Regions from separate parts of the Streptomyces sp. NPDC001604 genome, predicted to be linked through region 3. Evidence: predicted binding sites of a transcription regulator. Region 3 holds the regulator's gene; each other region holds the start of a gene.

Region 1 (3,274 bases), on a different contig from region 3:
TCGGTCTGGTAGACGAGTTGCTCGGCCTGGTTGCGGGTCTCGGCGGCCTCGCGGCGCTTGCGGTCCTCCTCGGCGTACTGCTCGGCCTCCCGCATCATGCGGTCGATGTCGTCCTTGGGGAGCGCCGAGCCGCCGGTCACCGTCATCTTCTGTTCGCGGCCGGTGGCGAGGTCCTTGGCCGAGACGTGCATGATGCCGTTGGCGTCGATGTCGAAGGCGACCTCGATCTGCGGGACGCCGCGGGGGGCCGGGGGCAGACCCGTGAGGTCGAAGACGCCGAGCTTCTTGTTGTACGCGGCGATCTCTCGCTCGCCCTGGTAGACCTGGATGCCCACCGAGGGCTGGTTGTCGGTGGCCGTGGTGAAGATCTCCGAACGCCGGGTCGGGATGGTCGTGTTGCGTTCGATCAGCTTCGTCATGATGCCGCCCTTGGTCTCGATGCCGAGGGACAGCGGGGTGACGTCGAGGAGCAGCACGTCCTTGACGTCGCCGCGGATGACACCGGCCTGGAGGGCCGCACCGACGGCCACGACCTCGTCGGGGTTGACGCCCTTGTGCGGGTCCTTGCCGGTGAGTTCCTTGACCAGGTCGGTGACCGCGGGCATCCGGGTGGAGCCGCCGACGAGGATGACGTGGTCGACCGCGGACAGCTTGATGCCGGCGTCCTTGACCGCCTGGTGGAAGGGGGTCTTGCAGCGGTCGAGGAGATCGGCGGTGAGTTCCTGGAACTGGGCGCGGGTCATCTTCTCGTCGAGGTGCAGCGGCCCCTCGGCGGAGGCGGTGATGTAGGGGAGGTTGATCGTCGTCTCGGACGAGCTGGACAGCTCGATCTTGGCCTTCTCGGCGCCCTCGCGCAGCCGCTGCACGGCCATCTTGTCGCCCGCGAGGTCGATGCCGTACTGCCCCTTGAACTTCTTGACCAGGTGGTCGACGATCCGCTGGTCCCAGTCGTCGCCGCCCAGGTGGGTGTCGCCGTTGGTCGCCTTGACCTCGATGACGCCGTCACCGATCTCCAGCAGCGACACGTCGAAGGTGCCGCCGCCGAGGTCGAAGACCAGCACGGTCTGCTCCTCGCCGCGGTCGAGGCCGTAGGCGAGGGCGGCGGCCGTCGGCTCGTTGATGATCCGCAGGACCTTCAGGCCCGCGATCTCCCCGGCCTCCTTGGTGGCCTGCCGCTGGGAGTCGTCGAAGTACGCCGGTACGGTGATCACCGCGTCCGTGACGTCCTCGCCGAGGTAGGACTCCGCGTCCCGCTTCAGCTTCTGCAGCACCCGCGCGGACAGCTCCTGCGCCCGGTAGCGGGTGCCGTCCACGGAGCCCTGCTCGGGGAAGCGCCAGCTCGCGTCGCCCATGTGCCGCTTCACGGAGCGGGCGGTCCGCTCCACGTTGGTCACGGCCTGCCTCTTCGCTACCTCCCCGACGAGCACCTCGCCGTTCTTGGCAAAGGCCACGACCGACGGTGTGGTCCTGGCCCCCTCCGCATTCGCGACGACGGTGGGTTCGCCGCCCTCCAGCACGGCCACCACCGAGTTCGTGGTCCCCAGATCGATCCCGACCGCACGTGCCATGTCCGTCCCCTTCCGCCAGGGCACTCCTCACTCACCAGCACAAAACTTGAGTGCGCTGTTGTCAATGCCGCGTGCTCCGGGTACCCGCAAACGACGGTGCCGCGCCCCCTGTCCCGGGGGGCGCGGCACCGATCGACGTCCAGGACGCAGGTGGGTGTCAGGCGAGCTTGGCCGACAGGGTGATCGTCGTGCCGGTGAGGGCCTGGCTGACCGGGCAGTTCTTCTTGGCGTCCTCGGCGGCGGCGACGAAGGCGTCGTTGTCGATGCCGGGGACCGTGCCCTCGACGGTCAGGTGGATGCCCGTGATGCCCTCACCCGGCTGGAAATTCACGTCGGCCGAGGTGATCAGCTTGGTGGGCGGGGTGCCGGCGCCGGCCAGGGCGTGCGAGAGCGCCATGGAGAAGCAGCTGGAGTGGGCGGCGGCGATCAGCTCCTCCGGGCTGGTCTTGCCGTTCGCGTCCTGGGAGCGCGAGGCCCAGGTGACGGGCTGCTCGGCGATGGCACCGGAGGAGTCGAAGGAGACGACACCGTTGCCCTCGAGCAGGTTGCCTTCCCAGACGGTGTGTGCGGAGCGCGTGGTTGCCACGATGAATCCCTTCGAATTCTGGCTGTTCCTGTAGGACACCATCCGATCACATTCCGGCTCACTGCACCCGGAACACCGGCCCACGCGCGGTGAACGGCAGCCGCGCCCCCTGCGGGATCAGATACGCGTGCTCGCGCCGCACCCGCAGGACGTCGCACCAGCCGTCCGTGATGACGAGGACGGGCGCACCCGGCGGGAAGTCGTCCGCGCGCTGCAGGAGGTCGATCCCGGGCTGCAGGACCGTACCGCCGCGGCCGTGGACGCGTACCCGGCCGGCGATCTCCGTGACCGGCACGAAGCCCGCGTCGTGCGGGGCCGCGTCGCAGAAGATCACACGGGCGGCCGGGACGTCGCGGGCCTCAGCGTAGGAGGCGATGGCGCCGAGGGCCTTGCCGAGGAGGGTGCGGTCCATGGAGCCGGAGGTGTCCAGGACCACGCCGAAGGTGCAGCGGGCGATCTCCTCGGGCGGGAACCAGCGGCCGGCGCGCGGGATGTCGGGGGTGGAGGACTGGCGGCGCGAGGGGCGGGCGTATGTCCGTACGGGCTGTGGGCTGGGCACGAACTCGTCGAACCAGCGGGCCAGTCGGGCGTCCCAGGGCAGGGGCGGGTGGCTGAGGGTGCGGATCTCCTCGACCAGGCCGCCGGGGAGGAAGCCACGCCCCTGCTGCCGGTGCAGGTCCAGGCCCTGGCTCAGGCCCCGGCGGTAGAACTCGTCGAGGTCGACGTACGCACCGGGCGGGCCCAGCGGGCCGCCGAGCATGTCGCCGCTGCCCTTGCCGCGCAGGGTGGACAGGCGGCGCATACGGCGCAGGTCGCCGGCGAGACGGTCGTAGACCTCCTCGGAGGACAGGCCGGTGAGGGCCGGGTCGTGCAGGAGGCCCTCCGGCATGGTGCCGACCTGCATCTCCTGCAGCCAGCCGTTGATCACGTAGTCGCAGGCGATGTTGAAGAGGTAGTGGTCGCGGGTGCCGCAGCGGTCGCCGTGGCGCAGGGCGGCGTGCAGCATCTCGTGGGCGAGGATGAACCGCCATTCCTCGTCGTCGAAGCGGCGCAGCGGGTTGATGTAGATCTCGCCGGCCTCGGCGTTCACCGCGGCCACGGAGATGCCGTGCGCGCGGGC
Region 2 (3,274 bases), on a different contig from region 3:
ACCCCTTCCTGGGCACCGTGCCGCGCCACCGCGTCGACGCCACGCCCACCGGACTCGTCCTCGAGGTCGAGGAGCAGTGGCAGGACGAGCAGGACGGCACCTGGTACTGCAGGGAGCTGATGCGCGCCGACATCCGCGACGGCGCCATCAGCGAGGTGTCCGTCTACTGCACCGGCGACTGGGACCCCGCGACACGCGCGGCACACGCCAAGGAGGTCGACCTGCTGAGGCCGTAGCAGGACGAAACAGTAAGCAGGGGTTGTCCTCTGACGCATGAAAAGCATGAGAGGTTGCTGTGAATCGCCTCTCGCGTGGCGTCGGTCACAGACAGGGACCCCTGTGGTTGCGAAGGGTGGGGCGCAACGGAAGGAGCGCCGCAACGTGGAACCCATCGCGACGGCCGACAACGAACCCTCGGTCGCGCCCCTTCCCGACGTGTCCGAACTTCTCGACGGTATGCCGCGTCAGCGCGGCGCGGTCACCGTCGCCGCACCGACCGTTCAGGTGCCGCCCCCCGCGGCCCGCGCCCTGCGCCCCTGGCGCCTTCTGCCGACCCCCACCGGTACGCCGTTCACCTTCGCCTACGCGACGGTCCTGGCGGTCACCACTCTGATCGCCGACTACGCCGCCCCGTCGCTCGTCGACAGCCTGCTCCAGGCCTCCAGCACGGACGTCGCACACCTCGTGCAGACGCCCGTGCTGGTGCTGCTCGCCAGCGCGCTGTGGATCGCGGGCGGGGTCGTGTCGCCGTACGTGGTCTGCTTTCTGCTCGTCCTGACGGCGCTGGAGCGGCGCATAGGCGGGGCGCGCACGGCCGTCGTCTTCCTGCTCGGCCATGTCCTCGCCACCCTCGCGACCGAGGTCCCCGTGGGCCTGGCCGTGCTCGTCGGCCACCTCCCCGACAGCTCACTCCACCGCTTCGACTACGGCATCAGCTTCGGGGTGGCCGCCAGCGTCGGCGCCCTGGCCGGACTGCTCATACCCTGGCTGCGCTGGCCGATGCTGGTCCTGTTCGGCGGCATGCTGGTCCAGGACCTGATCGAGTTCACGGACCCGCTGAGCAACTGGGGCCACCTGATCTCCCTGGCCATAGGCATCGCGACCTGGCCGATGATCCGCCGCTGGTACCGCGCGGCGACCGCCTGACTGCCGCCCGACCGCGGATTCTTTTCACCTCGCCCGGCGTTGTCTCTTTTCAGCCCGTCCGGCGTTTGAGGACGAGGCCCCTCAAGGGCCGAAAGGCGGGGGTCTGGGGGCGGCAGCCCTCAGCACACGCGCACCTCACCGCCGTGATCGCTGACAGCGAACGGGACCCCGGGAACATTAGCGGAGCGCCATGCATTGAGTCGGCATAACTCAACTTGACTGCCGGAGGGTAGATCATGGCATCGACGTCCACACCGCTCACCCTGCCCGTGCTGCCGCTCGACGACGAGGTCGTGCTGCCCGGCATGGTGGTGCCGCTGGACCTGAACGACACCGACGTACGCGCCGCGGTGGAGGCCGCCCAGGCCGCCGCCCGCTCCGAGCCGGGAAAGCCCAGGGTCCTGCTGGTGCCACGCATCGACGGCACATACCCGGGCACCGGTGTGCTCGGCACCGTCGAGCAGGTCGGCCGGCTCGCCGACGGTGACCCGGGCGCCCTGATCCGCGGCCGCGGCCGCGTGAAGATCGGCGCGGGCACCACCGGCCCGGGTGCGGCGCTGTGGGTCGAGGGGACGAGGATCGACGAGAGCGTGCCCGAGCCGCTGCCCGGTCACGTCACCGAACTGGTCAAGGAGTACAAGGCCCTTGCCACCGCCTGGCTGCGCAAGCGCGGCGCCTGGCAGGTGGTCGACCGGGTGCAGGCCATCGACGACGTGTCCGCCCTGGCCGACAACTCCGGATACTCGCCCTTCCTGACGACCGATCAGAAGGTCGAGCTGCTGGAGACCTCCGACCCGGTCGCCCGCCTCAAGCTCGCCACCCAGCACCTGCGCGACCACCTCGCCGAGCAGGACGTCGCCGAGACCATCGCCAAGGACGTCCAGGAGGGCGTCGACAAGCAGCAGCGCGAGTTCCTGCTCCGCCGCCAGCTGGAAGCCGTACGCAAGGAGCTGCGCGAGCTCAACGGCGAGCAGGACGGCGAGGAGTCCGACGACTACCGGGCCCGTGTGGAGGCCGCCGACCTGCCGGAGAAGGTCCGCGAGGCGGCGCTCAAGGAGGTCGACAAGCTGGAGCGGTCCAGCGACCAGTCCCCGGAGGGCTCCTGGATCCGCACCTGGCTGGACACCGTCCTCGAACTCCCCTGGAACGAGCGGACCGAGGACGCGTACGACATCCAGGGCGCCAAGGCGATCCTCGACGCCGAGCACGCGGGCCTGGAGGACGTGAAGGAGCGCATCACCGAGTACCTGGCGGTGCGCAAGCGCCGCAGCGAGCGGGGCCTCGGCGTCGTGGGCGGCCGGCGCGGCGGTGCCGTACTGGCCCTCGTCGGCCCGCCCGGCGTCGGCAAGACCTCGCTCGGCGAGTCCGTCGCGCACGCCATGGGCCGCAAGTTCGTCCGCGTCGCCCTCGGCGGTGTGCGCGACGAGGCGGAGATCCGCGGCCACCGCCGTACGTACGTCGGTGCGCTGCCCGGCCGTGTCGTCCGCGCCATCAAGGAGGCCGGTTCGATGAACCCGGTCGTCCTCCTCGACGAGATCGACAAGGTGGGCTCGGACTTCCGCGGCGACCCCGCGGCCGCCCTCCTGGAGGTCCTGGACCCGGCCCAGAACCACACCTTCCGCGACCACTACCTGGAGGTCGAACTCGACCTCAGCGACGTCGTCTTCCTCGCCACGGCGAACGTCCTGGAGGCCATCCCGGAGGCCCTGCTGGACCGTATGGAGCTGGTCCGCCTGGACGGCTACACCGAGGACGAGAAGGTGGTCATCGCGCGGGATCACCTGCTGCCGCGTCAGCTGGAGCGCGCGGGGCTGCAGTCGGACGAGGTCACCATCGACGAGAGCGCGCTGCGCAAGCTCGCCGGCGAGTACACCCGCGAGGCGGGCGTCCGTACCCTGGAGCGCTCGATCGCCCGGCTGCTCCGCAAGGTCGCGGCGCAGCACGAACTGGGCGACCGGGAGCTGCCGTTCACCATCACGGAGGGTGAGCTGCGCGGTCTGATCGGGCGGCCGCACCACGTGCCCGAGTCCGCCCAGGACCCGGCGGAGCGCCGTACGGCGGTTCCGGGCGTGGCGACGGGTCTCGCGGTCACCGGCGCGGGCGGCGACGTCCTCTACGTGGAGGCGTC
Region 3 (3,274 bases):
CGGGCTTCGACGAGAAGCCCGACGTCCCCTCCGGCGCCACCCCCGACGACGCCGAGCCGCAGGCCGCCTCCCCCTCCGCGGGGGAGGGGGCGGCCCCGGCCGGGGACGCAGCACAGATCGCCGGTCTGACGGCCCAGCTGGACCAGGTGCGCACGGCGCTCGGTGAGCGCACGGCGGACCTCCAGCGGCTCCAGGCCGAGTACCAGAACTACCGCCGCCGAGTGGAGCGGGACCGGATCACGGTCAAGGAGATCGCCATCGCGAACCTCCTGACCGAGCTCCTGCCCGTGCTCGACGACATCGGCCGCGCCCGGGACCACGGCGAACTCGTCGGCGGATTCAAGTCCGTCGCGGAGTCGCTGGAGACCGTCGCGGCGAAGATGGGACTGCAGCAGTTCGGCAAGGAGGGCGAGCCCTTCGACCCGACGATCCACGAGGCCCTGATGCACTCGTACGCGCCGGACGTCACGGAGACGACCTGCGTGGCGATTCTGCAGCCCGGGTATCGCTTCGGCGAGCGCACCATCCGCCCCGCGCGGGTGGCCGTCGCCGAGCCGCAGCCCGGCGCCCAGACCGTCAAGGCCGAAGAAGCGACCGAGGCGGCCGACGACAAGGAGAGCGGTGGCCCGGACGAGGGCTGAGCTTGAACCAACGAGGAAGGAGGGGCGTCGGGGATGAGCACCAAGGACTTCATCGAGAAGGACTACTACAAGGTCCTCGGCGTCCCCAAGGACGCCACCGAGGCCGAGATCAAGAAGGCCTACCGGAAGCTGGCCCGCGAGAACCACCCGGACGCCAACAAGGGCAACGCCAAGGCCGAGGAGCGCTTCAAGGAGATCTCCGAGGCGAACGACATACTCGGCGACCCCAAGAAGCGCAAGGAGTACGACGAGGCACGCGCCCTCTTCGGCAACGGCGGCTTCCGCCCCGGGCCGGGCGGCGCAGGCGGCTCCTTCAACTTCGACCTGGGCGACCTCTTCGGAGGCCAGGCGGGTTCCGGGGGCTTCGGCGGCGGAATCGGTGACGTCTTCGGGGGCCTGTTCAACCGGGGCAGCTCCGGTACGACCCGGGTGCAGCCCAGGCGCGGCCAGGACATCGACACCGAGGTCAGCCTCAGTTTCACCGAGGCGATCGAGGGGGCGACGGTCCCGCTGCGCATGTCCTCGCAGGCGCCCTGCAAGGCCTGCTCGGGCACCGGCGACGCGAACGGCAACCCGCGGGTGTGCCCGACGTGCGTCGGCACCGGCCAGGTCGCGCGGGGTTCCGGCGGCGGCTTCTCGCTCACCGACCCCTGCCCGGACTGCAAGGGCCGCGGTCTGATCGCGGAGAACCCCTGCGAGGTCTGCAAGGGCTCGGGACGCGCCAAGTCCTCGCGCACCATGCAGGTCCGCATCCCGGCCGGGGTGTCGGACGGCCAGCGCATCCGGCTGCGGGGCAAGGGCGCACCGGGCGAGCGGGGCGGCCCGGCGGGCGACCTGTACGTCACGGTGCATGTGGACGCGCACCCCGTGTTCGGCCGCAAGGGCGACAACCTCACCGTCACCGTCCCCGTGACGTTCGCGGAGGCGGCACTCGGCGGCGAGGTCAGGGTTCCCACCCTGGGCGGCCCGCCCGTCACCCTGAAGCTGCCGCCGGGCACGCCCAACGGCCGCACCATGCGCGCCCGCGGCAAGGGCGCGGTCCGCAAGGACGGCACCCGCGGCGACCTCCTGGTCACCGTCGAGGTGAGTGTCCCGGCGGATCTGACGGGGAAGGCTCGTGACGCACTTGAGGCGTATCGCGAGGCGACCGCGGGCGAGGACCCGCGGGCGGAGCTGTTCAAGGCCGCGAAGGGAGCATGACCAGATGGACGGCCGTCGACGCAACCCGTACGAGCTGACCGAGGAAACCCCGGTCTACGTCATCTCGGTGGCGGCCCAGCTCTCCGGCCTGCACCCGCAGACCCTGCGCCAGTACGACCGCCTCGGCCTGGTCTCGCCCGACCGCACCCCCGGCCGTGGCCGCCGCTACTCGGCCCGCGACATCGAACTGCTGCGCACCGTGCAGCAGTTGTCGCAGGACGAGGGCATCAACCTGGCCGGCATCAAGCGGATCATCGAACTGGAGAACCAGGTCGCCGCGCTCCAGCAGCGTGTCGCCGAGCTCCAGTCGGCGGTCGAGGGCGCGGCGGCGGCGATGCAGCAGCGCGAGGCGGCGGTGCACGCGTCGTACCGCCGCGATCTGGTCCCGTACCAGGAGGTGCAGCAGACCAGCGCGCTGGTGGTGTGGCGGCCGAAGGGGCGCCAGGACTGACGTACGTGTGTGACAGGGGCCCGGAGGCAGAACCTCCGGGCCCCTTCCGCATGCCGGGCACGACGGCCGGTCACGGCCGGTCGTGGCCGCGGCGGTCGTGCGTCTGGCTGGGTTCATTCGGTCATCTGGTCGGGACGGGAACGGCTGACGGAAGCCGCCGTGATCACGACTCGTGAGGAATGGGGTCGGTTGTACGGATCTTTGCCTGCCGATTGCCTGCGGTTGCATGGAGAGTCCGTAAAGAACCTTTGGAGGCGTTTCCGTCATGCCTTTACATGGTCGGCGGAGTGTTGCGTTGCGCACTCGTTAAGTAGTTGCGCTTGACGCCCGGGGGCCGCTCCGCGTTGGCTTTTCAGTCACCTGGGTCGCAAGTTGCGCCCGCGTCCGGAAGACACCAGAAGTGAGCTCCTCCATGCGTTCCACGCGTCGTACCGCCATCGCCGTGGCAGCGTCCACGATGACTCTGTCGCTCTCCTCCTGCGGCGTGCTGAACGTGTCGGGGGACAGCAGCTCGGCAAGCCCGACGAAGGGCAACGACGTCACCGTGGGGCTGCTGCTGCCGGAGACGGCCAACACCCGGTACGAGGACTTCGACTACCCCATCATCAAGAAGCAGGTCGCCGCGCTCACCAAGCAGCAGGGCAAGGTCGACTACCAGAACGCCGGGCAGAACGCGGCCAAGCAGGCGACCCAGATGCAGAAGATGATCGACGACAAGGTCGACATCATCCTGCTGGACGCCGTGGACTCGCACGCCATCGCCGGTGAGGTGAAGAAGGCGAAGGACGCCGGTATCCCGGTCATCGCCTACGACCGGCTGGCCGAGGGCCCGATCGACGCGTACATCTCCTTCGACAACGAGCTCGTCGGCGAGGTCCAGGGCCGCACCCTGCTGGAGGCGCTGGGCAGCGGGGTCGACACCTCCGACAAGATCGTCATGATGAACGGCTCGCCCACCGACCCGAACGCCAAGCAGTTCAAG

What was found. Region 3 encodes HspR, which represses chaperone genes until heat shock. Its sites were predicted from a motif close to TTGAGNNNNNNNNNCTCAA; they were not measured.
Region 1: the regulator HspR is predicted to act here: its motif matches at 1,615-1,633, upstream of dnaK (molecular chaperone DnaK).
Region 2: the regulator HspR is predicted to act here: its motif matches at 1,342-1,360, upstream of lon (endopeptidase La).

The regions. Positions count from the first base shown of each region.
Region 1 covers NZ_JBIAUY010000006.1:114,889-118,162, forward strand. Annotated here, with positions in the region: gene dnaK (molecular chaperone DnaK) at 1-1,568, opposite strand, end outside; gene ACFY1E_RS18905 (OsmC family protein) at 1,726-2,154, opposite strand; gene ACFY1E_RS18910 (hypothetical protein) at 2,213-3,274, opposite strand, start outside.
Region 2 covers NZ_JBIAUY010000015.1:190,619-193,892, reverse strand. Annotated here, with positions in the region: gene ACFY1E_RS33550 (hypothetical protein) at 1-236, shown strand, start outside; gene ACFY1E_RS33545 (rhomboid-like protein) at 382-1,146, shown strand; gene lon (endopeptidase La) at 1,383-3,274, shown strand, end outside.
Region 3 covers NZ_JBIAUY010000002.1:333,515-336,788, reverse strand. Annotated here, with positions in the region: gene grpE (nucleotide exchange factor GrpE) at 1-641, shown strand, start outside; gene dnaJ (molecular chaperone DnaJ) at 675-1,841, shown strand; gene ACFY1E_RS06715 (heat shock protein transcriptional repressor HspR) at 1,846-2,292, shown strand; gene ACFY1E_RS06710 (sugar ABC transporter substrate-binding protein) at 2,705-3,274, shown strand, end outside.